DNA from 2 places in the Bradyrhizobium sp. WCU1 genome. Region 2 is predicted to be linked to the other one. Evidence: riboswitches for the same ligand, from Rfam matches in the RefSeq annotation. Region 2 holds a riboswitch; the other holds the start of a gene.
What was found. A riboswitch is a leader RNA that binds a small molecule or an ion and turns the genes downstream of it on or off. The one in region 2 is predicted to bind glycine.
Positions count from the first base shown of each region.

Region 1: it holds a riboswitch for glycine, as region 2 does, so the genes downstream of both, gcvT (glycine cleavage system aminomethyltransferase GcvT) here and ACTUWL_RS29585 (D-amino acid dehydrogenase) in region 2, are expected to answer to the same signal.

Region 1 covers NZ_CM130280.1:6,162,541-6,178,408, reverse strand. The annotation lists gene alaS (alanine--tRNA ligase) at 1-1,107, opposite strand, end outside; glycine riboswitch at 1,310-1,404, shown strand; gene gcvT (glycine cleavage system aminomethyltransferase GcvT) at 1,545-2,690, shown strand; gene gcvH (glycine cleavage system protein GcvH) at 2,709-3,074, shown strand; gene gcvP (aminomethyl-transferring glycine dehydrogenase) at 3,086-5,959, shown strand; gene ACTUWL_RS28830 (acyl-CoA thioesterase) at 6,184-6,621, shown strand; gene ACTUWL_RS28825 (hypothetical protein) at 6,627-7,592, opposite strand; gene recA (recombinase RecA) at 7,683-8,771, opposite strand; gene ACTUWL_RS28815 (hypothetical protein) at 9,138-9,302, shown strand; gene ACTUWL_RS28810 (DUF6894 family protein) at 9,615-9,863, shown strand; gene ACTUWL_RS28805 (hypothetical protein) at 10,210-10,386, shown strand; gene ACTUWL_RS28800 (hypothetical protein) at 10,464-10,667, shown strand; gene ACTUWL_RS28795 (hypothetical protein) at 12,339-12,545, shown strand; gene ACTUWL_RS28790 (hypothetical protein) at 12,593-12,823, opposite strand; gene ACTUWL_RS28785 (hypothetical protein) at 12,919-13,194, opposite strand; gene ACTUWL_RS28780 (amidase) at 13,609-15,084, shown strand; gene ACTUWL_RS28775 (PaaI family thioesterase) at 15,130-15,591, shown strand.
Region 2 covers NZ_CM130280.1:6,326,896-6,342,763, forward strand. The annotation lists gene ACTUWL_RS29570 (ABC transporter permease) at 1-174, opposite strand, end outside; gene ACTUWL_RS29575 (ArgE/DapE family deacylase) at 438-1,736, opposite strand; gene ACTUWL_RS29580 (hypothetical protein) at 1,733-1,918, opposite strand; gene ACTUWL_RS29585 (D-amino acid dehydrogenase) at 2,045-3,352, opposite strand; glycine riboswitch at 3,421-3,536, opposite strand; glycine riboswitch at 3,540-3,646, opposite strand; gene ACTUWL_RS29590 (M20/M25/M40 family metallo-hydrolase) at 3,738-4,868, opposite strand; gene ACTUWL_RS29595 (ABC transporter substrate-binding protein) at 5,154-6,773, shown strand; gene ACTUWL_RS29600 (hypothetical protein) at 6,909-7,226, opposite strand; gene ACTUWL_RS29605 (phospholipase D-like domain-containing protein) at 7,601-9,532, shown strand; tRNA gene ACTUWL_RS29610 (tRNA-Leu) at 9,613-9,699, opposite strand; gene ACTUWL_RS29615 (hypothetical protein) at 10,024-10,458, shown strand; gene ACTUWL_RS29620 (FAD-dependent monooxygenase) at 10,504-11,706, opposite strand; gene ACTUWL_RS29625 (zinc-finger domain-containing protein) at 11,714-11,959, opposite strand; gene ACTUWL_RS29630 (hypothetical protein) at 12,194-13,327, shown strand; gene ACTUWL_RS29635 (alpha/beta fold hydrolase) at 13,392-14,144, shown strand; gene cysE (serine O-acetyltransferase) at 14,622-15,449, shown strand; gene ACTUWL_RS29645 (DUF3126 family protein) at 15,588-15,800, shown strand; gene ACTUWL_RS29650 (hypothetical protein) at 15,858-15,868, opposite strand, start outside.

The DNA.
Region 1 (15,868 bases), 160 kb from region 2:
GATCGACAGGCCCCGCACCAGCGTCTTGCGGAAGCGGGTCTCTTCGAGCTGCAGCGTCTCCTCGATCAGCTTCTCCGCGCGCACCAGGTCCGGATAGGCCTGGCCCATCTCGCGGACCAGCGCCCAGACCAGGCGATGCATCAGCGGCTCGCTCGCGCCGAGCAGCTGCGCATGGCGCATCGCGCGGCGCATGATCCGGCGCAGCACGTAGCCGCGGCCCTCGTTCGAGGGCAGCACGCCGTCGGCGATCAGGAACGCCGACGAACGCAGATGGTCGGCGATCACCCGGTACGACGCGACGTTCTGCGCGTTCGGCCCATGACCGAGCGCCGAGGAAGCCGCATCGATCAGATGGCGGAACAGATCGGTCTCGAACACGCTCTCGACGCCCTGCAGGATGCAGGCCATACGCTCCAGGCCCATGCCGGTGTCGATCGAGGGACGCGGCAGCGCCACGCGCTCCTCCTTCGTCACCTGCTCGTACTGCATGAACACCAGGTTCCAGAATTCGAGGAACCGATCGCCATCCTCTTCCGGGCTGCCGGGAGGTCCGCCCCAGATGTGCTCGCCGCGATCGATGAAGATCTCGGAGCACGGACCGCACGGGCCGGTGTCGCCCATCGCCCAGAAATTGTCCGAGGTCGGGATGCGGATGATGCGATCGTCCGAGAAGCCCGCGATCTTCTTCCAGTAGCCGGCCGCCTCGTCGTCGGTGTGGTAGACGGTGACGAGCAGCTTGTCCTTCTTCAGCCCGAAATCCCTGGTAATCAGATTCCAGGCGAGCTCGATCGCGCGTTCCTTGAAGTAGTCGCCGAACGAGAAGTTGCCGAGCATCTCGAAGAAGGTGAGATGGCGCGCGGTGTAGCCGACATTGTCGAGGTCGTTGTGCTTGCCGCCGGCGCGGACGCATTTCTGCGAGGTCGTGGCGCGCTGATAGCCGCGCTTCTCGACGCCGGTGAAGACGTTCTTGAACTGCACCATGCCGGCATTGGTGAACATCAGGGTCGGGTCGTTGCGCGGCACCAGAGGCGACGACGCCACGATCTCGTGGCCGTTCTCCTTGAAGAAGTTCAGAAATGTCGACCTGATGTCGTTGACGCTGCTCATGTTCATCCAATCGGAAAAATGGGGCCGGCCAGTCGCAAAAAGGCGTCATTTCCGGCCGAACGCTTTTAGACATTGCCAGCTGCGGTGTCCAGAAACTGTGCAGCCGGATCATGGGCTTGCCGCGGCAGCACAAAGCCCATTGGATAGTTGTTGCAGCTGCGTTGACAGGCTTGGCGGCGGCGTGTTTTCTACTGGCCTGTTAACCCGTCACGTCGGGAGAGACCGGCCTTTCTTTGGGCCGGCGCCGAAGGAGCAACCGCCCCGGAAACTCTCAGGCAAAAGGACCGCGTGACGTCTGACATCTGGAAAGAGGCGCTGGGGTTGTCCCCGATTGCGTCCGCCGACGGGATAATACTCTCAGGCACAGCGACAGATGGGGCTTTCTGCAGGTTCCTCAAGGGGAAATAGGTCCCCGTGGGAACCGCGAGGGCCCTGTGATGCTTGCGCACGAAACTTCCCCGCTGAAACAGACCCCGCTGCATGCGCTGCATCTGGCGCGCGGCGCCAAGATGGTCCCGTTCGCCGGCTACGACATGCCGGTGCAGTACACGGCCGGCGTGCTCAAGGAGCACCTGCACACCCGCAAGGACGCCGGCCTGTTCGACGTGTCCCACATGGGACAGCTCGTGCTGAGGGCCAAATCCGGCAAGGTCGGCGACGCGGCGCTGGCGCTGGAAAAACTGGTGCCGCAGGACATTGCCGGCATCGCGCCGGGACGGCAGCGCTACGCGCAATTCACCAACGATGACGGCGGCCTGCTCGACGATTTGATGGTCGCGAATTTCGGCGATCATTTGTTCCTGGTGGTCAACGCCGCCTGCAAGGCCGAGGACGAGGCGCATCTGCGCGCGCATCTCACCGATGCTTGCGAGATCCTGTCGCTGGCTGACCGCGCGCTGATCGCGCTGCAAGGCCCGAAGGCCGAATCGGCTCTGGCGAAGCTTTGTGCAGATGTCAGTTCGATGAAATTCATGGACGCCGGCCCGCGCCGCGTCGCCGACATCGACTGCTTCGTCTCACGCTCCGGCTATACCGGCGAGGACGGTTTTGAGATTTCCGTTCCGGCCCACAAGGCGGAGGCCCTGGTCACTGCGCTGCTCGACAATCCCGACGTGCTGCCGATCGGGCTCGGCGCGCGCGACAGCCTGCGGCTCGAGGCCGGGCTCTGCCTCTACGGCCATGACATCGACACGACGACGACGCCGGTCGAAGGCGCACTGGAATGGTCGGTGCAGAAAGTCCGCCGCAGCGGCGGCGCTCGCGCCGGCGGTTTTCCGGGCGCCGACAAGATTCTCGGCCAGTTCGCACAAGGCGCTTCCCGCCGCCGCGTTGGTCTGAAGCCTGAGGGCCGCGCGCCGGTGCGCGAGGGCGCCGCGCTGTTTGCCGATGCCACCTCGTCCGAGCAGATCGGGAAGGTGACCTCGGGCGGCTTCGGCCCGAGCCTCAATGCACCGGTTGCGATGGGTTATCTGCCGACCGCTCTTTCCGCCGCCGGCACCACCGTTTTCGCCGAACTGCGCGGCCAGCGGCTGCCGCTGAAAGTCGCGTCCACGCCCTTCGTTCCCAATACCTACAAACGCTAAACGCCAGAGGATCTCTCCATGACGACGCTGTACACGTCCGACCACGAATGGCTCCGCATCGAGGGCGACGTCGCCACGATCGGGATCACCGACTACGCGCAGTCGCAGCTCGGCGACGTCGTGTTCGTCGAACTGCCCAAGGTCGGACGCAGCCTGAAGAAGGCCGAGGCCGCCGCCGTCGTCGAATCCGTCAAGGCCGCTTCCGACGTCTACGCGCCGATCACCGGCGAGGTGATCGAGGTCAACGAGGCGCTCGCCGCCGAGCCCGCGCTGGTCAATTCGGATGCCGGCGGCAAAGCCTGGTTCTTCAAGCTCAAGATTGCCGACAAGGGCGAGCTCGGCGGCCTGATGGACGAGGCCGCCTACGCCGCGCACACCGCCTAAAGGATCACGCCATGAACGCGCCCTTCAAGCCGATCAACGAAGCCGCCACCGATTTCGTCCGCCGCCACGTCGGCCCCTCACCGCGCGACGTCAACGCGATGCTGGAGACGGTCGGCGCCGCGAGCCTGCAGGCGCTGATGAATGAGACGCTGCCCGCGTCGATCCGCCAGAAGGCGCCGCTCGATCTCGGCCGCGCGCTGAGCGAGACCGAGGCGCTCGCGCATATGAGCGAGCTCGCCGCGCAGAACCAGATATTCACGTCGCTGATCGGCCAAGGCTATTCCGGCACCATCCTGCCGGCGGTGATCCAGCGCAACATCCTGGAGAACCCGGCCTGGTACACGGCGTACACGCCGTATCAGCCGGAGATCAGCCAGGGCCGGCTCGAAGCCCTGTTCAACTTCCAGACCATGATCTGCGACCTCACCGGGCTCGACGTCGCCAACGCCTCGCTGCTCGACGAGGCGACCGCGGCCGCCGAAGCGATGGCGCTCGCCGAGCGCCACTCGCAGGTCAAGGCGAAGGTATTCTTCGTCGACAAGGAGGTGCATCCGCAGACGCTCGCCGTGATGCGCACGCGCGCCGCCCCGCTGGGCTGGGCGCTGGTGGTCGGCGATCCCCTCACCGAGCTCGACAAGGCCGACGTGCTCGGCGCGTTGCTGCAATATCCGGGCACGACCGGCACGGTGCGCGATCTCCGGCCGGCGATCGCATCGCTGCGCGCCAAGGGGGCGCTTGCGATCGTTGCCGCGGACCTGCTGTCGCTGACCCTGCTGACCTCACCCGGCGAGCTCGGCGCCGACATCGCGATCGGCTCGGCACAGCGGTTCGGCGTGCCGATGGGCTATGGCGGGCCGCACGCCGCCTACATGGCGGTGCGCGACACGCTGAAGCGCTCGCTGCCCGGCCGCATCGTCGGCCTGTCGGTGGATTCGCGTGGTGCGCCGGCCTATCGCCTCGCCCTGCAAACCCGCGAACAGCATATCCGCCGCGAGAAGGCGACCTCCAACATCTGCACCGCGCAGGTGCTGCTCGCCGTGATCGCCTCGATGTATGCGGTCTATCACGGGCCCGAGGGATTGACCCATATCGCACGCGGCGTGCATCGCCGCACCACCGTGCTCGCCGCCGGGCTGCGCAAGCTCGGCTTTACGCCGACCAGCGAGGCGTTCTTCGATACCGTGACCGTCGAAGCCGGCACGAAGCAGATCGAGATCGTTACGCGCGCGCAGGCGGAACGGATCAACCTGCGGATCGGCGCGACCACGCTTGGCATCGCGCTCGACGAGACCACCACGCCGGAGACCGTCGAGGCGGTGTGGCGGGTGTTCGGCGGCAAGCTGAGCTTTGCCGAGATCGAGGCCGGCGCACGCGAGGCGCTGCCGAAGGAGCTGCGGCGCAGCAGCGCCTTCCTCACCCATCCGGTGTTCAACACGCACCGTTCGGAGACCGAACTGCTGCGCTACATGCGCAAGCTCAGCGATCGCGACCTCGCGCTCGACCGCGCGATGATCCCGCTCGGCTCCTGCACCATGAAGCTCAACGCCACCACCGAAATGATCCCGCTGACCTGGCCGGCGTTCGGCAATCTGCATCCGTTTGCGCCCACGGATCAGGCCAAGGGCTATCACGCGCTTTTCAAGCGGCTGGAGCAGTGGCTGTGCGACATCACCGGCTATGACGCGGTGTCGCTGCAGCCGAACTCCGGCGCGCAGGGCGAATATGCCGGACTCCTTGCGATCCGGGGTTACCATCTCGCGCGCGGCGAGCCGCATCGCAAGGTGTGCCTGATCCCCTCCTCCGCGCACGGCACCAACCCGGCCTCGGCCGCGATGGTCGGCATGGACGTCGTGGTGGTCGCCTGCGACGCGCGCGGCGACGTCGACGTCAATGATCTCCGCGCCAAGGCCGAGAAGCATTCGGCCAACCTCGCCGCCGTGATGATCACCTATCCGTCGACCCACGGCGTGTTCGAGGAGCATATCAGCGAGATCTGCGACATCGTGCATGCGCATGGCGGGCAGGTCTATCTCGATGGCGCCAACATGAACGCGCAGGTCGGGCTCTCGCGGCCCGGCGACTACGGCGCCGATGTCAGCCATCTCAATCTGCACAAGACCTTCTGTATCCCGCATGGCGGCGGCGGCCCCGGCATGGGTCCGATCGGCGTCAAGGCGCATCTTGCGCCCTATCTGCCGGGCCATCCTTCGACAGACGGTGCGACAGCGCACGCCATCGGCCCGGTGTCGGCCGCGCCGTTCGGCTCGGCGTCGATCCTGACCATCTCCTACATCTACATCCTGATGATGGGCGGCGAAGGGCTGACGCGCGCCACCGAAGTGGCGATCCTCAATGCGAACTACATCGCAGCAAAGCTGCAGCCGCATTTCCCGGTGCTGTACCGCAACGAGCGCGGTCGCGTCGCGCATGAATGCATCGTCGATCCGCGGGCGCTGAAGACGACCAGCGGCGTCACCGTGGACGACATCGCCAAGCGGCTGATCGACTACGGCTTCCACGCGCCGACCATGAGCTTCCCGGTGGCGGGCACGCTGATGATCGAGCCGACGGAATCGGAATCGAAGTTCGAGATCGACCGCTTCTGCGACGCCATGATCGCAATCCGCAACGAGATCGCGGAGATCGAGAGCGGCCGCTGGAAGGTCGAGGCCTCGCCGCTGCGCCACGCCCCGCACACCGTGCACGACATCGCCGACGATGTGTGGGACCGGGCCTATACCCGCGCCGAGGGCTGCTTCCCGGCTGGCGTGTCGCGCTCCGACAAATACTGGAGCCCGGTCGGCCGCGTCGACAATGTCTACGGCGATCGCAACCTGGTGTGCTCGTGCCCGCCGATCGAAGATTACGCGGAAGCCGCAGAGTAGCGCGGCCTCTGTTGCGGGATGTCGTAGCAACCGTCCACCGGGGATGGTTGCTACGAGGTCCGGTTCAAAACGTCAAAAACAACCCCATGCACAGTAGGGATTGGGGCGACTGGTCATCCGCAGGCACTAGATCCAGTCGGTCAGACGGGTAGAGCCAACGGGTCCGCGATTCGCGCCATCGCAGGGAATGCGCGGGAGCGACCGACGCTGCGGCAGGAGGAGACATGCGCGAGGAATTCTGGTTTCACTTCCCGTTTCGCGTCCGCTATTCCGAGGTCGACGCGCAGGCCGTGGTGTTCAACGCCCATTATTTGACCTATTTCGACACCGCGATCACGGAGTATTTCCGCGCGCTCGGCTACGACTATCTCGGCGAAGTGGCGCGCACCGGCATCGACTTCCATACCGTGAAGTCGGTGGTGGAGTACAAGGCGCCGATCCGGTTCGACGAGGACATCGAGGTCTGCGTCCGGGTCGCGCGGATCGGCCGCTCCTCGATCAACCTGGCGCTGGCGATCTTCGCCAAGGGCTCCGACGACCTGCGCGCCACCGGCGAGATCATCTGGGTCGCGACCGACCAGACAACCCACCAATCGGTCGCCGTCACGGAGGATCTGCGGGCGCTGGTCGCAAGCCGGGAGAAGGCGCTGGCGCCAGGTTGAGTTGACTACGGCTTGGTCAGCGTCGGAGCAATGCGCCAGAGATTGTCGTTGGTGAGGTGCGTGCCGCCCCACCAGCGATCGATCGGGTTATGGCTGCTGAAGTCTTCCTGGTGCGCGATGATCGCTTCGCCGAACTCGGTCAGCCGCGGATAGCTTGCAGCGTAGCGCGCGTACCAACTCCTTTTGCTCTGCGGTCGTTCGAGATCGGTCACTGCAGGCGACGGACCATCCGTGAGGCCGTCGAGCAATGAGAAAAGTTCGAGTTCCCCGAACACATTTCCGGGGCGCCAGAAACGATGAAGGAGTCCAAGCGCTGAAAAGCCGTCGTAACGTGCGATCAGCTCAAGAAGTCGCATTTCAGTTGCGCCAAGCCCCGTCGTGCGGGAGGGCAATTCTGCAACCAAGGCAAGCTGCGCCGACCTCAGAAATGGCAGTGAGCTAAGGTCACTCTGCAAGCAATCCAGAAAAGGCATTGGGGTGGCTGCGCGATACGCCGACCAGATTGCACTTCCGGTATTGAGTTCGACCGGGCCGACGTCGACCGTCAACACATCCTCTGGCTCGGGCATCTGTTCAGCCGGCATCGTCAGATCGAAATCAACAAGACGCAACTTCAATCTGGCCGCTGTCTCGGGATGATATCCGAAAAAAGCCAGAAGGAAGGCCAGCTGCAGCTGATCGTTCGGATATTGTTCGAACCAGAGCTCGATAACGTCATACGGTTCGCAATATTCGACGAACGAAAGGTGCCTGCGAGCCCGCGCTTCATCGGAGAACAATCTCCATGAACACCAATCCGACCAATGACGACCCGGGCCCTGGCCTGAACGCGCGCCAAAATAATCTTCGAACTCTTCTGCCGGGGGCAACGGCCCCCCAACGAAGCGAAAGCGAAATTCAATGACCGCTTCTGCCAGACCTGAGCGCGCGAGACGGATACCGGAACCAGTCAGAATCAAACGCTTCATCATCCAACCTCGCCGAACCCAAAACAAAACGGGCGCCGAAGACGTCGGCAACTCAACGTCCTCAGCGCCCGCTTGCAGCGAAATGATTGAGCCTTACTCTTCCGTCGGCTCCTCGCCGTCGGCGTCACGCTCCGGCGTGCCGGCGAGGATCTGCTCGGAGATCAGGCCGGAGTTCTGCCGGATCGCGGCTTCGATCTTGGTGGTGATGTCGGGATTGGCGCGCAGGAAGGCCTTGGAATTCTCGCGTCCCTGGCCGAGCCGCTGGCTGTCATAGGAGAACCAGGCGCCGGACTTCTCGACGAGGCCGGCCTTGACGCCGAGGTCGAGGATCTCACCCATCTTGGAGACGCCCTCGCCGTACATGATGTCGAACTCGACCTGCTTGAAGGGCGGCGCCAGCTTGTTCTTCACCACCTTGACGCGGGTGGTGTTGCCGACCACCTCGTCGCGCTCCTTGATCGCGCCGATGCGGCGGATGTCGAGGCGGACCGAGGCATAGAATTTCAGCGCATTGCCGCCGGTGGTGGTTTCCGGCGAGCCGTACATCACGCCGATCTTCATGCGGATCTGGTTGATGAAGATCACCATCGTATTCGACTTGTTGATCGAGGCGGTGAGCTTGCGCAGCGCCTGGCTCATCAGCCGCGCCTGCAGGCCCGGCAGCGCATCGCCCATTTCACCCTCGAGCTCGGCCTTCGGCACCAGCGCCGCAACCGAGTCGATCACCAGCACATCCACCGCACCCGAGCGCACCAGCGTGTCGCAGATTTCCAGCGCCTGCTCGCCGGTGTCCGGCTGCGAGATCAGCAGCTCGTCGATGTTGACGCCGAGCTTGCGGGCATAGACCGGATCGAGCGCGTGTTCAGCGTCGATGAAGGCGCAGATGCCGCCCTTCTTCTGGCCTTCCGCCACAGTGTGCAGCGCCAGCGTGGTCTTGCCCGACGATTCCGGCCCGTAGATCTCGACGATGCGGCCCTTCGGCAGGCCACCGACGCCGAGCGCGATATCGAGCCCGAGCGATCCCGACGACACCGTCTCGACGTCCATCGAACGGTCGTTCTTGCCGAGCTTCATCACCGAGCCCTTGCCGAACTGGCGCTCGATCTGGGAGAGCGCGGCTGAGAGGGCCTTGGACTTGTCCATGGAGGATCCTTCGACGATACGCAGTGCGGTGGCGGACATTTGGGATGTGCTCCTTATGGCGAGGATTCGCTAGCGGGACAAACGGGCGGGTGAGATCAGTTGGAATGCGTTGTTGATAGGAACCTCGTACCACGTTTGTTCTATGTTCGCAATATGTTCTTTCCGGCATGCGGGCGCTGTCCGTATTTGACCCCGAGTGTCCTAATTCGAATCTCGCAGTGTCCTAAATCGTTTGGCCGGAATGTCTGGGGCTGGTCTCAGTAGGACTACTGACCTACGCCCCGTCTTGGGCATAACCAGTCTCTATAGGGCGGCAAACTCTTTCCCTACGTGGTTCTCCATAGGTAGACACAGGAACAAAAAGTAACATGGGTTACTTCCTCTCCGGGCGGGAGCAGTTGATCCATGTGTGAGCAGTGCATTGAGCTAGATAAGAGGATCGCGCATTACACCGAACTTGCGGTGCGCGTTACTGATGAAAGGACATTGGACGGCATCGCTAGATTGCTGGCCGATCTGCAAGGCAAAAAGCGCGAGTTGCATCCTGATACGCTCGGCGCGCCGGATTGACCGGGTGCGATGACCAAGAGGACGTGGTGCGGCCGCCTTGTGAGGTCCGAAGTATTGGTGAACCTTACTCTGAACCGGCAAGACTGACCTATAACCGGGATTTTGTTAGTACCCTCTCGGGCTGGAAGGCCGCGCCGCCTGTAAGAGTTTCAAACGGGCGGCGTAGCTTTATTTGCTCCCTAGGAACGCTTCGACCTTGCGACCGCTTACCAAGCATCACCGGCTCCGGCTCTGTTCCATCGGCGTCGGTTCCATAAGGCGTCGTTGGCTGAGAGAGAGACTAATGCTCCGGCCTAGAGACGGAGCGGTCCTATGTCCGCCTACTATTTCGATTTACGTGTTCTCGATGAAGTGTCGGCCGACGAAGAGGGCACCGACCTTGCATCGATGAGCGATGCGCAAGACGAAGCGGCGTATGCCCTCGCCGATCTGCTTAGGCAACAGATGCGCTCTACTGACGGCAGCCCCTTCGCGCAATATCTAGTGGTCGAGGTTCGTGACGGCAGCGTACCGCTATTTGAAGCTAAGTTCTCATTCGAGACCAAGCGCACCAAGCAGTAAGGCCGCCTCAGTTGGCGGCCTCTTTCGGCCAGTACCGACATGCGGGTGCTGTCCGTATTTAAGCCCTGCGTCCTAAGTTGATTTTGAAAGTGTCCTAGTTCGGTTTAAGCGAACAGAAACCACGGCCTAGCTGACGTCCTCGGTAGGATTTACCGTGTGGCGGTCACGGAATGTTCTGCCCATCCCCGGATGTTATACGGCCATAAGATTCACTATGCAGTTTGTGCCAGTTGCCGCCCGGGGTTCTCCGTGGGTGAACGGAGTTCCTATCTCAACTAGCGCATGAGATTGACGGCCGGCGCTGTCTTCCCACTATGGGGTTCGGTCAGGACTGCGGGGATCGTCAATGAAGGACATGAAGGCGCACTTGGAGAAGCTTCGGGTTGAGGCTGAGGAGTGCGAACTAATCAGCAAGCTCGCGACCAACGCGACCAAGAAAGAGCTGTTCGCCAAACTGGCGGCTCACCACCGCGCGCTGGCCGACGAGGTTGAGCGGGCGATCAGTTCTGGCTCCAATAGCTAAGCGCCGCTAGGAACCTTACATTCGTCTGAAAATTAAGTTCCCCGTTCCGGGCAGGAAACCGAACGAGGGAAAGGGAAATGGGTCCGAAACGTCGCCGTGTGAAGCAGACAAATTCACTTGAAGAAAGACTTCTAGAGCGCGCCAGACAGCTACGCCAACAGGCCGCAGCACTCTCCCCAGGTATCGAGAAAGAAGCACTGCTAAAGCTTGCCCGACAAGCTGAAGCTGGTGCAGGCATGACCGAATGGTTGCGCGCTCCCAGCCTTCAATCGCAGACCTGACAGTAAGGCCGCCTCAGTTGGCGGCCTCTTTCATTCTGGAATGTCCTCCCGTTCGGAGCGCCGGCGCGCCGCTTCGGCATCTGAGCGGCGCGAGTTCCTGGATCTGCGCGCCCGCGTGATCGGCCAGCCCGAGATCAGCACGGCGAGGCGTTGACGGGCATCAAGTCATAGGGTGCAGCGACCGCGACAATGTGCCCATGGCAAAGCCGATCATCTTTCGATGTCCTAGCACCAGTGAAAACGTCCAACATTTGCTGGAAGACGATGACGCGGACGATGAGGACTACGAGGCCGTCGAGTGCTTAGCCTGCGCCAAGATACACTTCATCAATAAGGCGACCGGCAAATTGCTGGGAGAGAAATAGACCGCCTCAGTTGGCGTCCTCTTTCATATCCCCCGGCAGTCTCGTCTCCTTAGCTATCCACAGGTCGCAGCGACGGACCTCCCAAAGAAACGGCCCCGGCGAGGGGGCCCAGTGGAAACGAGAGAGCCGCGTCACGCGAACGGCCCGACCGGGTCAATCTGAAAATCATCCGAACTGAAATTCGTCCCGGCCCGAAAATCCTAGCTCGCTTCGCACCCGCAGCAATTCCGGAAAAGCACGTAGTGTCCTCATTTGTTCTACCGAGTGTCCTGACTAGGACAGCACCGAGATGCGGGCGCCGGCCGCATTCAAGCCCCCGTGTCCCAAGCTGGATTCGAAACTGCCCTGGATCGGATTAAGCGAACAAAAACCATAGCTTAGCCGATGTTCTCAGTAGGACTACCGAGACGGCATCGCAAATGTTCTAGGGCTATTATTTTCTGTGGGTCGCGATCCGTTCCGGCCGCGCCGCGCGCTCCGGAGGTCGGCAAGGAAAGCTGAAATTGCTGTCCCGCGCGAACGATCCCTCCGCTCATACAATCAGGAGATTTCTCTGAGAGGCCGCCACCAGTTGGCGGGCTCCTCTTCAAATTTTTCGGCGCGCTTCCGCATGATGCCCCGCCCTCGGTCACGCCAACGCGGTGAAGCGCGGCGGCCCGGTCGTTCCGCGTCGATCATCCGTGATAGCCAATTTGGGACATGTGCTCCGGCACAAATTGTATAGGCTTCCATCTATCAGGATTTTGCACACCTTCCTGGGGCTAGGGCCGGCGCCGTCCGCGTGTATTTCAAGCGGGCGGCGTCGTGCTGTCGGGCGTTCGCCGCAATGAAAATCTTCCCGATCGCGGAATGCGTCGCCGGCTCATGATCGGACCGTCTGGGCTGTGTCGCGACACCATCCGTAGTTCTCCGGGCTAGAACAAAGTTCCGCGCATAGACCGATCGGATTCGCCAAAAGTGATTTCCATAATCAATGGGTTAGCTGCAGGTTCAGTGACACCGGAAATGTCGTTGGCACAATCTGCATACTACCTTGGTACCCCTCCTGACGCCCAAAAAAACTACGTAGCCTTCACGGGAAGACCCGGGTTCCACCAGTGTTCGTAACATTAGCCCGCCGAAGCCAACGCACGGATTTTGCGTCGCAACACACGGCGTACCGCCGGCGGAACGGATCCGCTTCGAGATCCACAACGACGCCCCGGATGGCGCCGCCGTTCACAACATCGCTTGACGGGTGTTAATCATCGCTGCAACCTTTAGTTTAATTATCAACGACCGCCATTCCTCCGCGGAACCGTTCCAGATGATTCATAAGGGTGTCGAATTCAGCGTCACGCAGCTCACGGCCGGCGTCTGGAAATGGCGTTTCCAGATCGGCGATCGGGTCTTCACCGGCAAGACCGAAGCGAAACTCGACCTCCTGGCGATCCGCCGCGTGCAGCTGCGGATCGACCGCGAGTTGAACAATCTGGGGCTTGGACGGAGCCGCGGACGCGGCGATCAGGATTGAGGTGCAGCCGGTTCGACCGGCTCCGCTGCGCGGGCCGGCCTTACGCTTCAGTCCGCGCTGGCCAGCCGCCGCATCGTGAACTCGATGTCGCCGCCGGGCAGCTCGCGCCAGCTCTCGACGGCGCTCATATAGGCGGCCTTCGGATAGCGCTTGAGAAAGGCGCGCGCCCGCAGGCGGGCCTGATCGCGCGGCAGGCTGAAGGTCTCGCGCAGATAGCCGTCATCCGGCTGGCGCCGCGCGGCCATCCGGCTGGCGAGATCGCGCGGACGAAACACCATTGCCGCTACTCCGGACCAACTGACGACGCCCCAATATAGGGGCGGCGCCGGGAGAATCCGAGTCTGCGGGAGGTGGACGGGGCCCCGGCCCGGCGCTACTGCGCGGAGCTTCCGGTCTTGGTTTTCGGCTTGGCGGGATGGGCCGCCGCCTTCGGTGCATCACTGCGCACCGCGCCCCAGGGATCGGACGATCCCTTGGCATCCGGAATCTTGCTCAGCGAGTTCTTGTAGGCCCGGTCGTTGACCGCGTCCTGGTCCTTCTCTTCCTGGGTCTTGGTCTTGACCTCAGGCATCAGATTGACGTTCGGCATTTGCGCATAGGCCGGTGCCGACAGCAGCACCGCGACCGCAACTGCGCACAAAACTCTCATAACAACGCTCCCTGCATTTTCGTCAGCGGTATATCACCGCAGGAAAGCGGTCGCCAAGCATGTCTGGCCCGCGCGCTTGTCCCTGTCCTAGAGATGATCTGACTTGCAGGATTTCGGCGACTGCATCCAGTCGTCCCAGATCGGACCGCATCGCGTACACCCACCAAGCGCAAGCCCGATCGCAATCACGCCACCCAGCAAGACCAACCTGCGGAACATGTACGCCCCCACCACTGACGAGAGGCAATCGGGCGCCGAAACTGGGGCATTTTCAAGCCGGGCATGGCGCTTGCAACACAGCGCCAGCGTATCGGAACGCGGTGCCGGCGCGTCGGAACGCAGCGGCGGCGCGATGGTTTGACCGGGCGGTCCCCCAAACTACACTGCGCAACAAAGCAGAAAAGGAATCGACGAATGACTTTGGCGATGAGCTGGGACGAATGGACGCGGCACGACGGGACGGCGCTCGCCGGGCGCGTCCGGAGCGGCGAGCTGACGCCGCGGGAGCTGGCGGCCCAGGCAGCCAGCGCCGTCGCCAAGGTCGATCCCGCGCTCTCGGGCGTCGTCGAGTTGTTCGACGACGTGATCGCCGATCCGGCGCGCGACGGCGCCGACCTCCACGGCCCGTTCGCCGGCCTGCCCTTCCTGATGAAGGATCTCGGCCCGACCTTGAAGGGACGGCTGCAGGAGATGGGCTCGCTGATGATGCGCGGCAACCGCGCCACGGCCGACACGTTCCTGACCGCGAAGCTGCGCAAGGCCGGGCTCAATCTGATCGGCCGCACCACCACGCCGGAATTCGGGGTCTGCAGCTCCGCCGAGAATCCCGCAGTCTATGTCACGCGCAATCCCTGGAACACCGACTACACCACCTGCGGCTCGTCGGCGGGTAGCGCCGCGATGGTCGCGGCCGGCGTCGTGCCGATCACGCATGCGACCGACGGCGGCGGCTCGATCCGGATTCCCGCCGGCGTCAACGGCAACATCGGACTGAAAGTGTCGCGCGGCGTGTTCTCGCTCGCGCCGCATCTGTCCGATCTCACCGGCCTGGTCTCGATCCAGGGCTGCCAGTCACGCTCGGTGCGCGACACCGCGGCCTTCGTCGATGCCTGCCGGGGACCTGCACCCGGCGAGTTCATGCCGTTCTGGACGCCGCCGGAGCCGTACACCGCGATGATCGCGCGCGACCCCGGCCGGCTCAAGATCGCGCTGTCGCACGCCTGGGGCGACTATCGCGCGACGCCGCATATCGCCGCCGAGCTCGAGCGGGTCGGACGCTTCCTCGAAGGCCTCGGCCATCAGGTCGATTACGCATTGCCGTCGCTCGACTATGCGGAAGCCTTCGCGGCGCAGACCACCTGCTACATCAGCAATTTCGCCGTCGTGATCGGCAACATGCTCGCCGCGCGCGGCCTGGAGCGGCCGCCGGCGGACCTGATCGAGCCGGTCAACATCCGGATCTGGGAGCACGGAAGGCACTTCAGCTTCGCCGATCGCGCGCGTATGCAGGCTGTCTTCAACACGACATCTCGCGGCTTCGGCGCCTTCTTCGAGGATTGGGACATCATCCTGACGCCGGTCACCGCGCTGCCGACGCCGAAGGTCGGCACCACGGAATATCTCACCATCTCGGACAACCCGTCGGTGCTGGACTGGTTCGGCAATCTCTGGCGCAACTTCGCCTTCACGCCGCTGGCCAATCTCTGCGGCATCCCGGCGATCTCGCTGCCGCTCGCGACCAACGAGCACGGCCTGCCGCTCGGCATCCAGGCGATCGCAAAGCAGGCCGACGACGGGCTGCTGCTGCAGCTCGCCGCCCAGATCGAACGGGCGATCGACGGCAAATGGAATGACGGCAAGCGGCCGGGCGTGCATGTCACGCGCAATTAGGCGATAGATTAGAGAACAATAAATCAACAGGGGAAGCGGGACGTCATGCAGCAGGCCGGTGAATTCGGGATCGACGAGGCGAAACGCATGCTCGGCGACGTCTTTGCGCCCTGGGTGCAGGACCTCAATCTGTCGATCGAGCAGTTCGAGTTCACGCCGCCGCCCGGCAACGCGGCCGATTGGCAGCCCGGCGCCATCCTGCGCATGCCGTTCTCCGAGCGGCTGTGCCGCACCGGCGGCATCGTCTGCGGGCAGGCGCTGATGGCGTTCGCCGACACCGCGATGGTGCTGGCCAACCTCGCCGCCAACAAGGGCTATCGTCCGATGACCACGGTCGACCAGACCACGCATTTCATGCGCGCGGTGACCGCCTCCGACGTGCTGGCCGACGCCCGCGTGGTCCGGCTCGGCCGCACCATGAGCTTCGGCCGCGTCACGCTCTCCTCCGCCACCGACAACAAGCCGGTGGCGATGGTATCGAGCGCGTTCGCGATGTTGCCGGGATAGGACGCCGAGGCGACGCGCGTGAATGAACTACGCTGCCATCACCGTCATCCTGAGAGATGTGAGGCTTTGTCCGCATCTACTGTTGTCGTCGCCCGGCTCGACCGCGCGACCCAGTACGCCGCGGCCTATCGGCTCAAGCACGACCGTCTCTGGAATACTGGATCTCCCGCATGCGCGGGTGATGGCACTGGGTAAGCTGTTTGACAGTTGAATCAGACAGCAGCAAAACCCATCACCGTCATCCCGCGCAAAGGCTCCGCCTTTGTCGCTGGAGGTG
Region 2 (15,868 bases):
GTTCAGACCAAGCGAGGTACGGATGCGCTCGAGCTGTTCCGGCGTCGCATTGTCGCCGGCGAGGATTGCGGCGGGGTCGCCCGGCGTCAGCCGCAGCAACAGGAACACGAACAGGGCCACCACGCCCATCACGGGAATGGCAGCGAGGATGCGGCGAAGCAGATATCCGATCATCGCTGCTATCTCCTGCCGTCAGATGGTGTGAAGCGAAGGCTGGGCCGCATCATACTCATGGTGTCCCCGTGATGTGTCTCATGCGCTTCTGCGTCTTGTGTCAAAGCCAGCGCGAACGTGATGAATTTGCAGGCAAATACTGTGCCAATGGCGACGTTATATCAAGGCGAGGGTCGTGCCGTTGGCGGCCTTCCCTGGTCTGATGCTGCTATTTCGAATTGCACTTGTCGTCGTGTGCCACCGAGCTGAAGCGACACGTTCATTCACGCTCTCATCACGCCGCACCAGTTGGCGGCGAACAGTGCGATGCTCTGCGTTGTCTTGCGAAGGCTGTCGAGCTCGACACGTTCGTTGAACGCATGTGGGCCGACACCGTAAGGACCATAGCAAAGTGCAGGGATGCCGTAATCGACACAATAGTAGCGGGTGTCGTTGACGGCCGTCGACAGGCGCTCCTGCATCGGAGCCTGGAAGACGCAATGATGGGCAGCCGACAGGGCTGCTTCCGCTTCGCTGCCGGGCTCGCAGACCGCTGCGTCGGCCTGAAAGCCGCTCCACACCAGTTCAGCCGGATTGCCGGACAGGAACTCGTCGGCCTTGTGCGCGTCGGCCAGGCACTCCTCGATGCCCTGCATCGCCTGCTGCGGCGTTTCGCCCGGCAGCAGGCCGAGACGGCAATCCAGTTCGCACCAGGCCGCGGTCGAACTGGCCCAATCGCCGCCCTTGATGATCCCGACGTTGAACTTGATCGGGTTCTTGACGCTGCGGAACCAGCTGTTGTCGAGCGCCCGGGCATTGAGCGCCTTGGTGTAATCCTGAAACGCGCGCACCAGATGCATCGCCGACAGGATGGCGCTTGTCCCGGTTTCCGAATAGGCGACATGCACCGGCGTGCCGCGGACGCGCAGGCGGAACCAGACGGCGCCGACCTGGGCACGCGTCAGCGTGTGTCCGGTTGGTTCGGGAATGAGGCAGGCGTCGGCGCGATAGCCGCGGATCAACGTCGACAATGCGCCGTTGCCGGTGCTCTCTTCCTCGGTCACGGTCTGCAGATGGATGCGTCCGCCCGGAACATAGCCGGCGTCGCGGATCGCATCGAGCGCGAAGATCATTGCCGAGACGCCGGCCTTCATGTCTTGCGCGCCACGCCCGAACATCCAGCCGTCCTGCACGGCGCCCGAGAACGGCGGCTGGTCCCAAAGGTCAGCAGGCCCTTCAGGCACCACGTCGATATGACCTTGCAGGATCAGGCTGCGCCCGCTGCCCTTGCTGTTGAGCGTCGCAACGACCTGCTGCGATCCGGCAAGATCGATGCCGTCCATCGGTGCTGCTTTCGGATGGCTCATCAGGTTGACGTCCGCAAGGCTGAATGCATCGACGTCGTAGCGGCGCTTGGCGAATTGCTCGGCCAGCCAATGTTGCTGTGGCGCCTCCTGTCCACGCAGGCTGCGGAATTGCACCATGCGCGACAGGAACGCGATCTGATCGTCGAAGTTTCGATCGACGGCCGCGCACAACTCGGCGGCAATCTGATCCGCCTTGGTCAACGTCCCGGTTGTCATGTCGCGCCTTTCGTGGAGCCTTGAGCAATGAGCGTTTCGGAAAGATGGCGCGCGCAACCGATGCGCGTGCCGATGGCGAGATTGCGTATCGGTCCGCCGAAGCGATTGCCAACGACACGCGTGCCGGCCGGAATGCCGCTCCGGGCCGCAATGCCATGCGTGCCCGTGACCCCAATGCGCATTGTCCCCTCCCGCGCTGAAGCGCTTTTCCCCATTACGACGCTAATCGTTGTCACGCGGCGATTCCCAGCGAATCCCGACTTGGACACACGCAAATACGCACATATTCTTCCTCTCCGGTCGGATGATTAGGGGAAAGCTGCGCGGGCAGGCTCGATCGCATCGGCCTGCGATGGCACCATTGAAGGCGTGTCGAGGTCGCGCCAGTCATCGATCGCACCCGCGATCATCTGTGCCGTCGCGGCCGAGAGTGTCCAGCCGAGATGACCGTGGCCGGTGTTGTAGAACACGCCAGGAATCCGTCCCGAGCGCACCACCGGCATCATGTTCGGCATCATCGGGCGCAGGCCCGCCCACGGCACGACCTTCGATGTATCGATCCCCGGAAAATGATGCCGCACCCAATCCACCAGCGGCTGGATGCGGTCGGCGCGGATATCGCGGTTGAAGCCGTTGAACTCGGCGGTGCCGGCGACGCGGAAGCGGTCGGCGCCGAGCCGGCTGGTGACGATTTTTGCCGCTTCATCGAGCAGGCTGACGGTCGGCGCAGCGTCGCGGCTTTGCGGCGCATCGAGCTGCACCGTGATCGAGTAGCCCTTCACCGGATAGACGTTGACGCGGTCGTTGAGCAGGCTTGCGAAGTGGCGGCTTGCCACGCCGGCGCAGATGACGATGCCGTCGGCCTGCAGCTCGTGCCGTTGCGCGACCTCGGCGTCATGCGAAGCGACGTCGTTCCAGCCGATGCGGAAACCGTCATCGCCGCGCGCGATGGTGTCGACATCGGCTTCATGGACAAAGCTCGCGCCGCGACGGATGCAGGCCTCGGCGAGACCGCGCGTGAACTTGTGGATATCGCCGGTCGCATCCGACGGCGTAAAGAAGCCGCCATAGCAGCTCGTCTGCAGCGCGGGTTCGAGGGTGCGGATTTCGTCCGCCGTCACCGGACGTCGGTCGAGGCCGCCTTGTTGCAGCAGCGTGTTGACGCGCAGGCCCGCGTCGAAGCCGGCCTTGTCGTGATAGACGTGCAGGATGCCGCGGCGCTCGAGATCGAAGGCGATGTTCTCGCGCTGCGCGATTGAGAACAGATACTTGCGCGCTTCGATTGCGAGCCGTGTGGTCTCGATGGTGTTGGCGCGATAACGGGTGATGCTGCCGACGAATTCGCCGATCCAGGAATATTTGTGCCAGCTCGGCTTCGGATTCATCAACAGCGGAGCGTCGCTTCGCAGCATCCAGCGCAGCCCCTTGAGAATGGTCGCGGCGCTGTTCCAGACTTCGGCATTGCTGGCGGAAAGCTGTCCGCCGTTGGCGAACGAGGTCTCCATCGCGGCGTAGCGATGCCTGTCGAGGACAGTCACCCGGTAGCCGCGCTCGAGCAGGGCATAGGCCGTCGTCACGCCGGTGATGCCGGCGCCGATGATCGCAATGTGTGGCATGGTGGTCTTCAGGCTCCCGTGGATTAGAGTCGCCGAACCGCCGGTGCAACCGGCTGTTTCAGCGCCCCATCTGTCACGGTACCTGAGAGCTTGATCCGCATCGGACCTGTGCCCGATCGCGAACTATCCCCTTCGGTGGACGTCACGGCCCTTGATGTGCGGTCGTGTCCGTCTCTCTCCAGATCGTCCTGACGATACAGTCCTTTTGCCTGAGAGTTTCCGGGGCGGTTGCTCCGTCGGCGCCGAAGCTGACAACACGAATGTTGTCGCTTCGATCTCTCCCGCATCGTCGAGTTGGACGGCCGGACCGTAGGCGAAGCCTCAAAAATGGACAAGGCTAAATTTCGATCTGGCAGTGCCAACGTGTTGTGCAGTGCAATCGACGTCAGTCGAGCGTCGCCAGCAGTGCCGCCATCAGGCGGCCGCGCTCGGCAAGGCTGTCGACCTCAATGTGTTCGTTGAGCGTATGCGCATCGGCGCCGCGAACGCCGAGGCCGTCGAGCGTCGGGATGCCCATTGCGCCGGTGAAGTTGCCGTCCGATCCGCCGCCGGCGCTGCCATGCGGCAGGTCGAGGCCCATCGCCGCTGCGAGGCCTTTTGCCTTTTCATACAGCGCCATGGTGCCGGCATCCGGCTCCCATACCGGGCGGGTGACGCCGCGCGTCACCTTGAAAGTGACGTCGTTGGCCGTGCCTGACAGCGCCAGCATGCGCTCGACGCCGCGGTCGAGATCGGCCTGGCGCTTGGCCATGCTGAGCGCTTCGCCGGTGCAGGTGGTCGCGACGCAATTGACCCATTGGCCGCCATGCACGACGCCGACCGAGAAGGTACAGTCCTCGGTGGTCATGCCGTCGATAGCGATGATCTGCCGGGCCATTTCCCGGATCGCGGAACGGCCGGAGGACAGCGTCGCGCCGGCATGGCTCGGCTTGCCGGTGGCTTCGAGGTTGAAGCGCGCGATCGCGTAGCGGCCGGTGACGACACCGTTGTTCGGCCGGCCGGGCTCCGGCACCAGCACATATTTGTTGCGTGCGGCCTCGGCCTCGATGATGTCGCGCGTCGAGGGCGTGCCGACCTCTTCATCGGGCGTGAACAGCACCGTGATCGGCAGCGGCGTCGTGAAGGACGCGCGAGCCAATTGCCGGATCGCTTCGATCGACAGATAGTTGCCGCCCTTCATGTCGAAGATGCCGGGCCCGAAGCACTTGTTGCCTTCGCGCCGCCATTGCAGCTTCTCGATGGTGCCGACCGGGTGCACGGTGTCGAGATGGCCGGCAATCAGGATGCCGGGCTGGCCTTGCTTCGGATGGGGGAAACGGGCGCGGACGCAGCCGGCAAAGCCCTGGCGTCCCGCGATGCGTTCGATCGTCGCGCCCATGATCGCCATCTCGCGCGCGGCGAGACCGAGCATGCGTTCGACCGCAGCCGCATCCCATGTCGGGCTTTCGCATTCCACCCAGCTGCGCAGGCCCTGCAGCATCGCTTCGGAATCAAACGGAAGATTGGCTGGGTTCATGTCGTTTCTCTCTAGTTGTTTGATTGCATGACTACGCATATCCGTACCTGCGCGCATGCTTATCGCACGAAAGGCTCAGGCGACGATTTTGTAAAGTCAAAATGCACCAGGCTTCTCGTTCATTCGTTCGTATACGTTTGATCTCGCCCGAAACCGATTGACGCGCATTGCGCTTGATGCAAGTCTCGATTTCACAAGCCATACAGCATGTTAGTTCGCCAAATAACGAACCGCATGCATAACGAATAAGCCGGCTTTGACCAGTTACACGTCAGGAGAGATTTCATGTTCCCTATCTCGCGTTGGAAGCGCCGCACGCTAGCGGCTGCGTTGACGGCGGTCGCGCTGTCGTTCGCGCCGCAGGAATTGTCGTTTACGCAACACGCCGTGGCCGCGGACAAGACCATCACCGCGGTAATGCATTCGGATCTGCGCGTCATCGATCCGATCCTGACCACGGCCTACATCACGCGCGACCATGGCTACATGGTCTACGACACGCTGGTGGCGACCGACTCCAACTTCAAGATCGAGCCGCAGATGGCGGACTGGAAGGTCTCCGACGACAAGCTGACCTACACGTTCACGCTGCGCGACGGCCTGAAGTGGCATGACGGCACGCCGGTGACCGCCGAAGACTGCGTCGCGTCGCTGAAGCGCTGGGCCAAGGTCGACGGCATGGGCCAGAAGCTGATGGACTTCACGGCGAGCCTTGAGGCCACCGATGCCAAGACGATCACGCTGAAGCTGAAGGAGCCCTACGGCCTGGTGCTGGATTCGATCGGCAAGCCGTCGTCGCGCGTCGCCTTCATGATGCCGAAGCGGCTCGCCGAAACGCCGCCGGACAAGCCGATCCCGGAACAGATCGGTTCGGGCCCCTTCAAATTCGTCCAGGCGGAATTCCAGCCGGGCGTCAAGGCGGTCTACGTCAAGAACAAGGACTACGTGCCGCGCAAGGAGCCGGCGAGCTGGACCGCGGGCGGCAAGGTCGTCAAGGTCGACCGCGTCGAGTGGGTCACGATGGCCGACGCGCAGACGGCGATGAACGCGCTGCAGTCCGGCGATATCGATTTCGTGGAGAACCCGTCGTTCGACACGTTGTCGATCCTCGAGGCCGACAAGGACATCAAGGTCGAGACGCTGAACAAGTTCGGCTTCCAGACGCTTGGCCGCATGAACTTCCTCTATCCGCCCTTCGACAACATCAAGGTTCGCCAGGCGGCGCTGCTGGCGATCAACCAGAAACAGGTGCTCGACGCGCTGGTCGGCAATCCCAAGTATTACAAGACCTGTGTCGCGTTCTTCATCTGCGACACGCCATTCGCGTCGGAGATCGGTGGCGAGACGCTGGCGAAGGGAGGCGACATGGCGGCGGCCAAGAAGGCACTCGCCGAGTCGGGTTACGACGGCACGCCGGTCGTCATCATGGCGCCCGGCGACGTCACCACGCTGAAGGCGCAGCCGGTCGTCGTTGCCCAGCAGCTGCGCGACGCCGGCTTCAAGGTCGATCTGCAGGCGACCGACTGGCAGACCGTGGTGACTCGCCGCGCCAGCCAGAAGGCGCCGAAGGACGGTGGCTGGAACATGTTCTTCACCAACTGGGTGAGCGCCGACGTCTCCAACCCGATCGCCAACCTCTCGATCGGCGGCCAGGGCAAGAATGGCGGCTGGTTCGGCTGGGCCGATGATCCGAAAATCGAACAGCTGAAGGATGCCTTCGTCCGCGCGCCGTCGCTCGACGAGCAGAAGAAGATCGCATCCGATATCCAGAAGGAAGCCTACGAGCAGGTCATCTACATCCCGCTGGGCCAGTATCAGGGACCGAGCGCATGGCGGAAGTCGCTGACCGGTGTGCTCGACGGCCCGGCGACGCCGATCTTCTGGAACATCGACAAGTCCGAGTAAGCGCGCCTTGATTCAGAATGGAATGGCCGGGGCTCGTCCCCGGCCATTTTCGTTTGCGTCGCCGCGTGCGGCGAGGCATGCGCCCGCCTGCAGCACGACGACAATGAAGCAGTGATCGGACCGAACCGATGGCCGCTAGGGCATGTGGCCCGATCTCGCGCTGCTCGTGCTCGACAGGCTCGTGAGCTGCGTCTGTCCGGCGTTGCCGCCGCTCATCCAGACCGCCGCGCCAGCGGCCAGCGCCAGCAGCACGCACGACACGATCGCGCCGCGGATCCATCGTTGGTAGATCGCGCGTTCGTCGGGCGGTGCTTCGCGGAATCTCTGCGCATTGAGCCCGTTGCTGCAATGAGCGGCGTCGTCGCCGTGCTCGAGCAGGGAAGCGCCATGGTCCGGCGCGGTGTTGTCAATCTGATTGCGACCGGCAATCCGATTGCGATCAGCAATCGTCATCGCCCAGCTCCAAAGACATTTGATCTCGGAATGCGAGAGCCGCGAAATGCGCGGCAGGAATTTTCCAACGCCTCGACAATACCACAGTCGGCGAGCACGGCGTGTGAACCTCGCCACAGCCGGTGGACACGATGAGGTGATGCGGGCCGGCCGCGCGCCCTGGCATGCCAATGGGCGCTCGCAAAGGGTTTGACGGCGGTCGCGCCGCGCCGATTTTGCCTGGCAAGTTGTCGTCTATTTCACAATCTACCTTGGGTTATCGAGGTATTGTTCTACGGGCTGGTGTCGGCGCCGCCCGGGATGCATCACCAGCCGTGCACGGCGGCGTCCATTGTTTCGCACCGATGGATTCACCCAGCTTCGGGGAAATTATCATGACAATCAATGTCAAGGCCTATGCGAACGCCGACGATATCCTGATCGCCTGGCAGCCGGGCACCTGGTCCAACGACTGGGTCGGTTTCCAGCTCGAGCGGCGCAACAACATCACGCAGCAGACGACCGTGCTGTCCAACCGCATTCCGCCGAAGCCCGGCGAGAAGCCGGTGGCGGACGCCGGCATCTCCTCGACTCAATCGCCGTTCCGGCGCTGCATCTGGACCGATCACAGCGTCGTCGACACCGACAACGTCTCCTACCGCGTCACCGCGATGAACAATGGTGCGAACGGCACCTTCACGCCCGATCCCGCCTCGGTGTCGGCATGGACGGCGCCGACGGTCGCTTCCGGCGATGCGGGCGGCGGCCTGTCGGCCTATTTCAACCGGGGCACGTTGATGTCCCAGATCGTCAGCCGCTTCGTGAAGGGCAATACGACCGACGACGCGCTGCGCAATTTCGTCAAGGGCCTGTCCGATCCGGCCAACCAGGCGCGGCGCTATTTGTCCGGCGACGCCCTGCACGAGATCCTGGGCTTTCTGCATGATGCCGACCTGCGCGGCAGCCAGGTGCATGCCGCCATCTACGAGATGAATGACGAGGAACTGGTCGGCGCGCTGAAGCCGTTCGGCAGCCGCGGCAACGTCCTGCTCGGCAATGGCAGTGCGACCAAACCGAACATCGCGGGCGAGCTCAGTAGCGCCGGCCTGACGGTCAAGCATCGCGACCTGTCGAATGCGGGCAGGTCGTCGCCCAGCGTTCACAACAAGTTCGTGGTCGAAAGCGACGCGCATGGCAACGCCATCCGTGTGCTGACCGGAAGCACGAACTGGACCACCACCGGGCTGTGCACGCAGCTCAACAATGTGCTGATCATCGAGAATGCGGTGATCGCCAAGCGCTACCTCGATCAGTGGGGCAAGCTGGTCGCCGCGGGCAACGCCATGCCGGCGGCGCTGAAGGCGTCGAATTCCTCTCCGACCAACGACAGCAACATCTCGGTCTACTTCGCCGCGACCAACGGCGAGGCGGAGTTCAAGCCGGTGCTGGACCTGATCAAGAACGCCAAGGACGGCGCGCTCTTCCTGATGTTCATGCCGGGCCAGTCGCCGCTGCTGAGCGCACTGCTCGACCGCGCGCAGCAGAACGACATGTACGTCCGCGGCGTGGTGTCGACGATGATGCCCAGCAAGAACGGCAACATCGTCTCGGTCGGCGGCCAGGTCGTGAAATCGGGCGCGCCGGCGCAATCCTTCCATGACGACGTGCAGTTGCCGCATGGCGTCAACGCCACGAACGAACCGTCGTGGGCCGATGTCGAGTTCAGCGTGTCGCAGATCCGCAATGCGGGGATGATCGCGATCGTGCATTCCAAGACCATCGTGATCGATCCGTTCTCCGACGATTGCGCGGTCATCACCGGATCGCACAATTTCTCGGTCGCCGCCTCGGAGAAGAATGACGAGAATCTCGTGATCATCCGCGGCAACAAGAAGCTTGCCCAGGCCTATGCGCTGCACATCAACGGCGTCTACGACCACTATTCCTGGCGCGGCTATCTCGGCAGCGGCGGCAATGCGGATCAGATCTATTCGCTCGATGGCTGGAAGCCGGGCGGCGGCAAGGAGCAGGAGCTCGACTTCTGGATGGAGGAGCCGGTGCCGCCGCGCCCGGCACGCGTCGGGGGTGCTGGCAGTGGCGGCGCGGCGCAACAGCCCAACACCGCTGGTCGGGCCGCGAAGAAGAGGGCCGTCAAGAAGACCCCCAAGAAGGCAGCCAAGAAGCCGACCAAGAGGGCTGCCGCCAAGGCGTCAACCAAGAAGTCAGTCAAGAAATCGCCGAAGAAGGCCAAGGCCAAGAAGCCGGTGAAGGCGAAGGCCAAGACAACAAAGAAGGCCAAGGCCAAAAAAGCGAAGGCCAAGAAATAGAAGAAATCGAAGGCCAGCAAATTGAAGCGGTAGCGCAGGGTAGGGTGCGCAGACTCGCAGGCGCCCAAGCGCTGGAGATGTGGTGCGGGCGGTGGGACTCGAACCCACATGACGTTGCCGTCGAGGGATTTTAAGTCCCTTGCGTCTACCAGTTCCGCCACGTCCGCATTGCCAGATCGTGATGCGTTTCCACGGAAACGCGTCACGATCTCATCTCTTTGTTTGAGCATGATCTTGTCGGAAAACCGGTTTCCACTTTTCCGGATCATGCTCCAGGGCGTGCCGATATCTAGCGCGTTTGGTGGCGGAGTGGAATTGCCATTATCCGCTGCTAACAGATGCGCTTTCAAGGGCTTAAGCTGCGGCCCGCAATTCCATTTGCGTTGGCGGCCGGGCATTGGGATAAGCAGCGCGCCGCCGCGATTGAGCCTCAATCCGGACACCGGCGGCTGCTTTAGGCAATCTCAACACTGTCCGAATAAGAAAGCCGAATGCCCGTTCGTTTCCCATGCCGCCCGAATCTGTTGCGCGCGGCAGCCATCGTTGTGCTGCTCGCCTCGGCCGCGGGCGTTTCCGGCTGTGCGCAGATCGGCGACAGCGTGCCGTCGGCATTCGCCGATCCCGCCAAATACGACCTTTATGATTGCAAGCAGCTCGACACCGAGCGCAAGAACCTCGCGTCCCGCGCGACGGATCAGGAAAAGCTGATGGCCAAGGCGGAAACCGGCGTCGGCGGTACCGTGGTCTCCGAGGTGGTGTATCGCAACGAGCTAATTTCGATCCACTCACAGCAGAGGCTGGCGGATCAGGCATGGCGGGCCAACAAGTGCCATGAAAGCCCGCCGGACACCCCTGCGGCGGCCGCACCCGCAACGCCCGCGCCGGCGGCGAGGGGGCCGCGCGCCCCGCGGGGCGTGGTTCACTGAACAAGCGCTTTCGGCCGAGGTGATCGGGCGCGAGCCGCAGATGCTTCAGGCGCGCCAGTCGTAGATCCAATCCTGCCGCGCCAGCATGCGCTGCGGGCCGATGGCGCGAATCGCGAGATCGCGTGCGATCGCCAGCGGTCCGCTCAGATGATAGATGCGGCCCTGCTGCCGCGCCAAACGCTGCACCTTCAGCACACGCTCGCGGCGCATTCGCGCATAGAGTTTCAATGCGGCGGGAATCCCGGCGGTGTTTTCGCCGGTGCAGTCGGCCAGGGCCTTGGCGAGCACGGCGGCATCCTCGATCGCCATGCCGGCGCCTTGCGCGGCAAACGGCAACATGGCGTGCGCAGCGTCGCCCATCAGCGTCACCGCGCCTTCGCTCCAGTGGCCGACGTCGGGCAGCGTGAACAGCGCCCATTTGCGCCAGCCGTCGACCGCGCCGATCAGCATCCGCGCGGTGCCGGGCCAGCGAGCCGAGGCGAACGCGCCCTTGATCTCGTTGCTGTCGCCCGGCGCGCTCCAGCCCGGCCTGTTCCAGGTGCCCGACACGATCGCGACCACGTTGATCTGGCGTCCGGCCGAGATCGGGTAGGCCACGAGATGCGCGTCCGGTCCCATCCAGAGCTGCACGCGCGGCGCGGTGTATTCACGCGGCAGGGCAGTTGCGTCCAGCGTGCCGCGCCAGGCGATCAGGCCGGAGAATTGCGGCTGTACATCCGGAAACAAATGTCCGCGGACGGACGACCAGATGCCGTCGGCGCCGATCAGCGCAACCGCCAATTCCTGCTGCCGTGCATTGCCGCGGCGCTGCACGACGGTCAGGCCCTTGGCGTGCTTTGTCACGTCCTCGAACTGACAGCCGAGCCGCAGGTCGATATCGGGGTGATCGTTGACGGCGGCCTGCAGCGCGGCCTGCAGATCGGCGCGATGGATCACCCAGTAGGGAGCGCCGGCGCGGAATTCGGCGGCCTGGCCGAGCGGCATCCGGGCGATTTCGCCGCCGGCCCGCGCGCTCAGGATGTTGACGGATTCAGGCGTGACCGCGCGCCGCGCAAGCGGCTCTTTGAGCCCGAGCTCGACCAGGATGCGGCTGGCGTTGGGAGAGAGCTGGATGCCGGCGCCGGCTTCCTCGAGCCGTTCGGCCTTTTCCAGCACCACGACGCGAAAGCCTTGTGCCGCAAGGGTCAGCGACGCCGTCAGTCCCCCGATCCCGGCGCCGGCAACGATGACGGTTCGCGTCAGCGCCACGGGGCGGTCAGGCGACCTTGTCTTTCAGCACGCATTCCGGCGGCCGCGCTTCGCCGGCGGCGAGGTCGGGCGCGAAGCGATAGAGCGTCGAGCAATACGGGCAGATGATCTCGTTGTCGTTGCCGAGGTCGAGGAACACGTGCGGATGGTCGAACGGCGGGTTGGCGCCCACGCACATGAACTCCTGCGATCCGATCTCGATCACCGAGACACCGGCATCGTTATGGAAGTGCGGGACGACGTGGTCGGACATATTCTCACCTTGGTGGCAACGATGGGCAGACGCAATCAACAGCATGCGGCATCGCGAAATGCCGCGCACCATACTGGCGGGAACAGTTGATTCCTAGAGCCCCGATGGCTCATTTGCTCATGCAAATTCGACACAATCTTGTCGTCCCAGAGAAGCCCTTCTTTGGTCGGAGCCGTTGTGTCGCAAAAACGGCACACTATTTCCAAGGCGAATAAAACTAGAGGTTTTAGCGGAATGAACGGGGTGCGCCTCGGCGTTGCGGTGGCTGGCCTGGCGGTAAGTGCTGCCGTCGGCGCTGCTATTTGGCCGCATGCCCGTGACGCGGGCGCGCTGCTGTCGGCGCGGGACGATCCCGCTGATCTCGCCGACCTCAGGGTCAATTCCGTGCTGCGCAACAACCCGGGGTTGATATCGGACCATATCGAGGCGGCACTCGCTACCGGAGACGCCGATCTTGCGGCCAGCTTCGTCGCGCTCGCGGGCGAGAAGAACATCGCGCTCAGCGCGGAGCTCACAAAGCGAGTCGACGATGCGCGCGCCGAGCAGTCGTCGACTACGCATTTCGCCAAGGGCTTCGCCACCGGCCTCGTGACCGGCAATGCCGACGATGTGGCGAGCCTGTCCGGCACGGTCGCGGGCGACCTGTTCGTGTTCGGCGATGTCAGGGACGTCGTGCGTGAGGGCAAGCACCTGGTGATGGGCGAGGACACCGACCAGCTGGTGCTCGGCCTTGCGGCCGCCGGGCTTGCCGTGACCGCGGCGACCTACGTGTCGGTCGGTGGCGCCGGGCCGCTGCGCGCCGGGCTGACGCTGGTCAAGGACACGCGCAAGGCGGGACGGCTGAGCGAGGGCATGATCGAATGGGCCGGACGCTCGACCCGCGAAGTGGTCGATCAGGCGGCGCTGCGCGAGGCGGTCGCCTCCGGCTCGGTGCTTCGGCCGGCGGAAACCGCAACGGCCATTCGCGCGGCATTCCGCGCCGAGAAGGCCGGCGGGCTGGTGCGCGTCGCCAAGGACGTCGGGCGCATCGGCGAGGCGGCCGGCGTTCGCGCCGCGCGGGACACGCTGAAGGTCGCGGAGAACCCGCAGGAGATCGCGCGTGCGGCCCGCATCGCCGAGGTGAAGGGCGGCCAGACCCGCGCCATCATGAAGCTGCTCGGGCGCGGCGCGCTGCTGCTGGTGGCCGGCACGTTCAACCTCACCATGTGGCTGTTCGGCGCGCTGCTTGCGCTGTTCGGTTTCCTGTCGTCGATCAAGGCCACCACCGAGCGAACCACGGCGTGGTGGCTCCGACGAAGCAAGGCCCTGCGCCTGAAGCGGCAGATGGCCGCCCAGGCCGCGCTGGCGAGTATGCCAGTCCAGGGCTAAGCTTGCGGTCGCCGGTCGATCGCAAATCCCAAATCGCAAATCGCAAGAAGAAACGGAATCGATGATGCCGAGCTTCCATCACGGCGATGTTGAAATTGCCTATCTCGACGAGGGCGCGGGCGAACCGATCGTGCTGGTGCACGGCTTTGCCTCGAGCAAGAACGTCAACTGGATCTATCCGACCTGGGTGTCGGAGCTCGTCAAGGCCGGCCGTCGCGTCATCGCGCTCGACGATCGCGGCCACGGTGAATCCGCCAAGCTCTACGATGCCGCGCAGTACGAGATCGCGATCATGGCAAGCGACGTGATCGCGCTGATGGATCATCTCGGCATCGCGCGCGCCGACATCATGGGCTATTCGCTGGGCTCGCGGATGACCGCGATCCTGGCGCACCAGCATTCCGATCGGGTGCGCTCGGCGATCCTGGGCGGCATCGGCATCGGGCTGATCGAGGGCGGCGGGCCCGGCGAGACCGTCGCGCTGGCGCTGGAGGCGCCGTCGCTCGACGATGTCACCGATCCGGTCGGCCGCACCTTCCGTGCCTTCGCCGACCAGACCCGCTCCGACCGCCGCGCGCTCGCCGCCTGCCTGCGCGGCTCGCGCCGATTGATGACGCACGAGGAAGCCGCCGGCATCGGCGTGCCGGTCCTGATCGCAGTCGGCAGCAAGGACGAGATCGCGGGCTCGGCGTCAGCGCTCGGCCGGATCATTCCGGGCGCGCAGGTGCTCGACATTCCGAACCGCGACCACATGCGGGCGGTCGGGGACAAGGTCTACAAGACCGGCGTCATCGACTTCCTGGCGCAGCGCAAATAGCTCGTCGGTATTGTTCTCGGCATCGTCTTCGGTATCGTCTTTTGCGAAGGCGCGCGCCGCTGCGATCAGCACCACGAAGGTCGCGACCCACACCATGCGCGCAGCGCGCCAGGTAGCCGCCGGTATCCCATTGGAGCAGCGGATAGCCGTTCCAGAAGGCAGGCGCGAGCAGGAGGAGGGGAATGGCGATGGTGGCGATCCAGACCGACCGGGCATCGGTCAGGCGGGCGCGTAACGTCTGGCTGTTGATGATGCTTCCCCCGTCAGAGGGGCCGACCATGCCCAAAACCACACTTGGGCCGAAATCCGCCAATAGTTGCAGAAGCACGGCTTGATTTCGGCGAAATCCCGACCAATTCCTCTAGACGTCGGCCCCAGGGTCGTTCGGCTGGGGTTTACCGTACCGAGCCTTCCCGGGACGCGCTGGGTCTACCGTGCTATAACGCACTCCAGAACAACCGAATTGCGAGACCAGCTATGGCAGTTCATCAGGTCAATCCGCAGGGGAGCAAGCTCGCGGCGCTCGATCCGATCTGGGATCGGATCCGCGGCGAGGCGGAAGACATCCTGCGGCGCGAGCCCGAGCTCGCAAGCTTCATCTATGCGACCGTGCTGCATCATGAGCGCCTGGAAGACTCGGTGGTCCATCGCATTGCCGAGCGGCTCGACCACGCCGCGCTGTCGGGCGACCTGATCCGCCAGACCTATGGCGAGGCGCTGCGCGACGAGCCCGATATCGGCAATGCGTTTCGCGCTGATCTCGTCGCCGTCTATGACCGCGATCCCGCGACCTCGCGCTTCATCGATCCCTTGCTCTACTTCAAGGGCTTTCATGCGCTGCAGACCCATCGTCTCGCGCACTGGCTGTACCAGAAGGGCCGCAAGGATTTTGCCTTCTATCTGCAGAGCCGCTCCTCGGCGGTGTTCCAGACCGACATCAATCCGGCGGCCAGGATCGGCCGCGGCATCTTCCTCGATCATGCCACCGGTTTCGTCTGCGGCGAGACCGCCGTCATCGACGACGACGTCTCGATCCTGCATGGCGTCACGCTCGGCGGCACCGGCAAGGAGAACGAGGACCGCCATCCGAAGATCCGCCACGGCGTGTTGATCGGCGCCGGCGCCAAGATCCTCGGCAATATCGAGATCGGCCATTGCGCGCGCATCGCGGCGGGCTCCGTCGTGGTCAAGCCCGTGCCGCACAACGTCACCGTCGCGGGCGTGCCGGCGAAAATCGTCGGCGAAGCCGGCTGTGCCGAACCTTCGCGCACCATGGACCAGATGCTCAACGCGATCGGTCTTTGATTTCATTCGCTTTCTGATCGGCAGCGCGTTTTTGCGTGTGCGCAACATCACGTCGCCAAAGCCTGAAAAGGCGCTGGCGATCTTTGCCATCTCGTCCTAAAACCTCCCCGAAAATCATCGACCCGATTGGAGACGGCCGTGGACGTTCAGGAAGTCAGGAAGCTCGACGCGTATCTGAAGCGCGTGTTCAGCAATCCCAAGATCCGCGTGGTGCCGCGGCCCAAGAAGGACGACTCCGCTGAGGTCTATATCGGCGAGGAGTTCATCGGCGTGCTGTTCGTCGACGACGAGGACGATGATCGCTCGTTCCAGTTCCAGATGGCCATCCTGGAAGAAGATCTGGCCGAGTAAGGCTGAACAGCCTCTGCTTGTTGAATCGTCACTGCGATGCTCGCAGTGACGAACAAGTTATCCCTTCG